Regions from separate parts of the Mitsuokella apri genome, predicted to be linked through region 2. Evidence: predicted binding sites of a transcription regulator. Region 2 holds the regulator's gene; the other holds the start of a gene.
The links. Region 2 encodes HrcA, which represses chaperone genes, less so after heat shock. Its sites were predicted from a motif close to TGTTAGCACTCNNNNNNNNNGAGTGCTAACA; they were not measured.

Region 1 (3,147 bases), on a different contig from region 2:
GGCATGCCGCCCATGCCCGGTGCACCAGCTGCTGCCGGAGCTTCTTTTTCCGGTTTGTCCGCAACGAGCGTTTCCGTCGTGAGGACCATGGAGGCAATCGAAGCTGCATTCTGCAGGGCAGAACGCGTAACCTTAGCCGGGTCAACGATACCAGCCTTGAGCATGTCGACATACTCGTTCTTGAGTGCGTTGAAGCCGATGCCCGTGCCGGCCTTCTTAACGTTCTCGACAACGACAGAACCTTCAAGGCCTGCGTTCTGAGCGATCTGACGGACCGGTTCTTCGATAGCGCGTCTTACGATATTGACACCGACCTTCTCGTCGCCTTCGACGTCGAGTTTGTCGAGTGCCGGCAGGATGTCGAGGAACGTCGTGCCGCCGCCTGCGACAATGCCTTCTTCAACAGCTGCACGCGTAGCGTTCAGGGCATCTTCGATGCGGTACTTCTTGTCCTTCATCTCGACTTCCGTAGCAGCGCCGATCTCGATGACAGCAACACCGCCGGAGAGTTTTGCGAGGCGCTCCTGCAGTTTCTCCTTATCGAAATCACTCGTCGTCTGGGAAATCTGCTGCTTGATCTGAGCAACGCGCTCGGCAATGGCTTCTTTGTCGCCCTTGCCGCCAATGATCGTCGTCTCGTCCTTCGTAGAGACCATCTTGTGTGCCTGACCGAGGTCAGCGAGCGTAACGCTGTCGAGCTTGCGGCCGACTTCTTCGCTGATGACCGTGCCGCCCGTCAGGGTTGCGATATCCTGCAGCATAGCCTTGCGGCGGTCGCCGAAGCCCGGAGCCTTGACAGCCAGAGCCTTGAACGTACCGCGCAGCTTGTTGACAACAATCGTCGTCAGAGCTTCGCCGTCAACATCCTCAGCGATGATGGCGAGCTGTTTGCCAGCTTTTACGACCTGCTCGAGAATCGGCAGAATGTCGTTGATAGCCGAAATCTTGCGGTCCGTAATCAGGATGTACGGGTCGTCAAGCGTTGCTTCCATCTTATCCGTATCCGTAACGAGGTACGGGGAGATGTAGCCGCGGTCGAACTGCATGCCTTCCTTGACGGAAAGGTTCGTGCGCATCGTCTTGGATTCCTCAACCGTAATGACGCCATCTTTGCCGACTTTTTCCATGGCTTCAGCAATCAGGCGGCCCGTCTCTTCGTTTGCGGAAGAAATCGTAGCGACCTGTGCGATATCAGCCTGGCCTTCGACTTTCTTAGCTTTAGCCTTGATCTCCTCAACGAGAGCCTTGACTGCTTCATCAATGCCCTTCTTGATGATCATCGGGTTGGCACCGGCTGCGACATTCTTCATGCCTTCATGAATCATGGCCTGTGCCAGAAGCGTTGCCGTCGTCGTACCATCGCCGGCGATGTCGTTCGTCTTCGTGGCGACTTCCTTGACGAGCTGTGCGCCCATGTTTTCAAACGGATCCTCGAGCTCGATGTCGCGGGCAATCGTGACACCATCGTTCGTGATGGTCGGAGCGCCGAATTTCTTATCGAGGACAACGTTGCGGCCCTTAGGTCCGAGCGTTACTTTTACTGCATTTGCCAGTGCGTCAACACCGCGGCCGAGTGCGCGGCGTGCTTCTTCATCAAACAGAATCTGCTTTGCCATTTATATTACCTCCGAAATTATTCCACAACTGCCAGAATGTCGCTCTCGCGAACAATCAAATAGTCCTTGCCGTCAACCTTGACTTCGGAACCCGAATATTTGGAGAAGATGACGCCATCGCCAACCTTGACTTCCATAGCGGCGCGCTCACCATTATCGAGCAGCTTGCCCGTACCAACTGCCACAACCGTGCCCTTCTGCGGTTTCTCTTTGGCCGTGTCCGGCAGTACAATGCCGCTGGCCGTCTTTACATCGCTTTCTGCAACTTCGATGACAACTCTTTCGCCCAATGGCTTAATCATAGGTATCTTCCTCCTATAAAATGAATTTACTTTGTTATGGTGTTAGCACTCACTAGTCCCGAGTGCTAACTACAGTCTTTATATTACCCCCTCTAAGTCAAAATGTCAATATAAATTCCATAAAAAAGTCAAAAAAACAAAGGCAGTCATTTTGACTGCCTTGATAAGATGTAATTTTCTTTCTTAAATAATCCAGTTATTTGGCGCCATCATCGAATCGAGCATGGAATGATGCAGGATCTTTTCCGCAATCTGCTGGGAATTCAGTTCATTGACACCTTCTCCCACAAATTCGGCAAAGCGGCGTACATTTTCCGGTACTTCCTGCCCTTTGTCGAGCACGAGCAGGACGACGAGGCCGGCCTGCAGGAGATGCTGCAGGGTATTTTCATAATCTTCGCCGGCCTGCGGATGATAAAGATACGTGTGACGGCCATTGCGCACGAGGTAGTACTCGGCTTCTTCGATATCAGCAAGGGAAAGGCCGTCATTCTGCGGCTCAAAGGCCACGGCCAGCGGGGCCTGCCAGTTCAGGGCGCTGCGCATCTGCTGATTGGCAGCGAAATGACGTTTTTCACTGGCATCCGGAATTTCACGCACAACGCCGCAGGCCGCGGTCATATTGCTGATGCGGTCAATGAGGATGAGCTCGCCCTGTGTGCGGTGATGATTGAACGTATCGAGCACGATGGGCTCCGTCACGGCAATCTCGCAGACGGCAATTTCATTCTTCTTGAGTCCATCCGCCTTGACATGCTCGCCGCTGTTGATGTCGATGCGGTAATCGATATTCGTCAGTATGCCCGGAATCTTCTTCGTGCCGAGGAAGACCATGAAGTTCTTGCCGATGGAAAGAGGCACATCGTCCATCCAGAGGATTTCAGCCTTGAAATTCGCGGCCTGACGGACATGGCTTCCCTTTTCGAGCACGCAGCCGCGCGAAACATCGACCTCACGGTTCAGCTGAATGGTCACAGGCTGTCCCTTAAAGGCCGACTGCACGTCGCGGTCTGCCACCAAAATCTTTTTGACTTCGGCCTGTTCGCCGCTTGGCTGCGAGGTAATGGTATCGCCGACGGCAATGCTGCCGCTCTCAATCTGTCCCTGAAAGCCGCGGAATTCATGGTTTGGACGGCAGACGCGCTGTACGGGCATATAAAAACCATCTTCCTGCACGGCCGTGACATCGACCGTCTCAAGATACTCAAGCAGCGTCGGGCCATCATACC
Region 2 (3,147 bases):
ACGGCAGGTTGATGTTCGTCTGCGTCATGCTCGAGAGTTCAATCTTTGCTTTTTCAGCAGCTTCCTTCAGACGCTGAGCAGCCATCTTGTCCTGAGAAAGGTCGATGCCGTTCTCCTGTTTGAATTCGCTGACCATCCAGTCGATGATCTTCTGGTCGAAGTCATCGCCGCCGAGGTGCGTATCACCGTTCGTAGCCTGTACTTCGAACGTGCCTTCGGAGAGCTCGAGGATGGAGACATCGAACGTGCCGCCGCCGAGGTCGAAGACGAGGATGGTCTCATCTTTATCTTTATCCAGGCCATAAGCAAGGGCTGCAGCCGTCGGCTCGTTGACGATACGCAGGACATCGAGGCCTGCAATTTTGCCGGCGTCCTTCGTTGCCTGGCGCTGGCTGTCGTTGAAGTAAGCCGGAACCGTGATGACAGCCTGCGTGACCGTCTCGCCGAGGTATGCTTCAGCATCGCCCTTGAGTTTCTGCAGGATCATAGCCGAGATTTCCTGCGGCGTGTAATCCTTGCCATCAATCGTTACTTTGTAGTTCGGATCGCCCATATGACGTTTGATGGACGAAATCGTGCGGTCCGGATTCGATACAGCCTGACGTTTTGCCAGCTGACCGACAAGGCGCTGACCATCTTTCGTGAAACCGACGACAGACGGCGTGATGCGGCTGCCCTCAGGGTTCGTGATGACGGTCGGTTCGCCGCCTTCCATGACAGATACAACGGAGTTCGTCGTACCTAAATCGATACCAATTACTTTAGACATGGTAACATCCTCCTAAACTTTATGTAAAACTTGAATGATCTATATTGATGAACAGGTGCTTCGTTCTTGTGACTTCAGTTCGAAACAACCTGAACCATGCTTGGACGAATAACGCGGCCCTTGACCATGTAGCCCTTCTGGAGCTCCTGGGCAACCGTGTCATCTTCTTTATCGGGGTCTTCGACCCGCATGACCGCCTGATGGAAGTTCGGGTCGAACTTCTTGCCTTCGACCTCGATATGCTCAAGGCCGTTCTTCTTGAGGACTTCCTGGAACTGCGTGAAGATCATCTCAACGCCCTTCTGGAAAGCCGCGGCGTCTTTCGTCTCGGCTGCCATTGCGCGTTCGAAATTATCGAGCAGCGGCAGCATGTCCTTGCAGAAGTTCTGCGTGACCACCGACGAGATTTCTTCGCGTTCCTTCGCCGAACGGCGGCGGAAGTTCTCAAAATCAGCCTGCAGCCGCAGAAGGCGGTCTTTCATCTCCTGAAGATCGGCTGTCAGTTTTTCAACCTGGCTTTTCAAGGCTTCAATCTCCTCCTGTGCAGCCGTATCTTCCTGACTTGCTGCCTCATCTGCAGGTTCTTCTTCGGAGCCTTCGGCAGCGTCCTCAGCAGCTGCTTCCGCTTCGTCGATTTCCTGCTTCATTTCCTGCATCTTCTGCTCATCTTTTTTCTTCATTTCATCTTTGATAAAGGATGGCAAAACAATCACCTCTTCACGTAGTTTCTGGATTTCTGCGGCTCTACCAGTGGAACCGCTTGATGACTTCTGTAAGATTGGAATTCATATATTCAAGCAGGCTCATGGCCTTTGCGTATTCCATACGCGTCGGGCCTAGCACTGCAATGGTGCCTAGAAGCTGTCCATCGAGATGGTACGTCGCCGTGATGATGCTGCTGTCCTTGAAGTGACTGTCTTCATTTTCCTGACCAATCGTGACTTCAAGGCCGTCGCCCATATGGGCATGCAGCACGTCTTTCATGAGCTCTTCCTTCTCGAGCACGAGCAGCGTTTCCTTGACTTTTTCCACGTCGTGGAACTCCGGCTGTTCCAGCATCTGCGTCGTACCGCCGAGGTACAGGCGTTCGCGCTTGCCGGAATCAAGGGCCCGATGAATGATTTCGACCGCTGATTCGTAAAGCGGCTCATCCTGAATCTCATCGCGGATCTGCGCCATGGCCGGATGGTCAATCGACCGCAGCGTCTGACCGGCAAGATTCTTGTTGATGACCTTGGCCATGCGCTGGAAGTCCGCAAACGTGGCACCGTCCGGCATCTCGAGAATCTTGTTCTCGATGAAGCCTGCATCCGTCATGAGTACCGTGATGACGCGGCGGTCATCGAGCGGCAGGAACTGCAGACAGCGGAACGCAGCCTGTGTCATCTGCGGGGCAAGCACCAAAGAAACATTCTTCGTCACCTGCGAGATGATGCGCGCCGTCTCCTGAAAGACCTCGTCGATGCGCTTGACCCTTGCCTTATACCAGCGGTCGATGAGGACTTTCTCCTCATCACTCACGGGCTTCGGGGGAATCAGGCCGTCCACATAGAAGCGATATCCTTTCGAGGACGGAATCCTGCCGGAAGAGGTATGCAGCTGCTCGAGATACCCAAGCATCTCGAGGTCTGCCATCTCGTTGCGGATGGTCGCAGGACTGACGCCGAGGTCATACTTGCGCGCCAGTGTCCGCGAGCCGACCGGCTCTGCCGACTCGATGTAATCATCGACAATTGCCTGCAGCACGCGCTTCTTGCGTTCATCAAGTTCATCCTTCATCTGCCTGCCCCCTTCCTTGATCTCTCCTGTTAGCACTCTGATTACCTGAGTGCTAACTTTGAATCTATAAAGAATATACACCGAAAAAAACAAAAAGTCAACACCTAAAATGTCAAAAAGTCAAAATTATTTTCGACTTTTTTCAGAAATGAAAAAGAAGGGCCTTGATAACAGGTCCTTCTTCGGTTTCTGCATGCATACTGCGCATAAATATTTTATTTTGCCGCGTCAAAAGCTTCCTTGACCGCTGCCTTGATGGTATCGTAGTCATCGCCCGGATGAGCCTCGAAGACCTTTTTGCCCTCGACAAACAGGCTCGGTACGTAGTAATAGTCTTTGGCATAGGCCTTGGCCTTATCCTGCTGCTCGTTCTCGTCGATGACTTCGACCTCGACCGACTGGTAAGCCGGCTGCTCTGCGCGCAGCTCTTCGATGGCCTGTGCTGCTTTGGCGCAGTACGGGCAGCCCTGCATCTTAATCATGGTAACTTTTTTCATATCGTTCATCCTTTCCATTGCCTTTTATCCTTGTCATGCCGTTGTATCAGGCTCTGCCGTCTTCTTCCGCAGCCAGGCCGCGAGCACAAGCGCATGATTTTC

Region 1: a site for HrcA is predicted at 1,959-1,989, ahead of groES (co-chaperone GroES). Genes of this name have one in related genera too.

What each region holds. Positions count from the first base shown of each region.
Region 1 covers NZ_JBHYRS010000009.1:3,958-7,104, forward strand. The annotation lists gene groL (chaperonin GroEL) at 1-1,616, opposite strand, end outside; gene groES (co-chaperone GroES) at 1,634-1,918, opposite strand; gene ACE419_RS10360 (sulfate adenylyltransferase subunit 1) at 2,102-3,147, opposite strand, start outside.
Region 2 covers NZ_JBHYRS010000001.1:487,447-490,593, forward strand. The annotation lists gene dnaK (molecular chaperone DnaK) at 1-769, opposite strand, end outside; gene grpE (nucleotide exchange factor GrpE) at 844-1,473, opposite strand; gene hrcA (heat-inducible transcriptional repressor HrcA) at 1,514-2,548, opposite strand; gene ACE419_RS02305 (glutaredoxin domain-containing protein) at 2,764-3,045, opposite strand; gene ACE419_RS02310 (DUF488 domain-containing protein) at 3,079-3,147, opposite strand, start outside.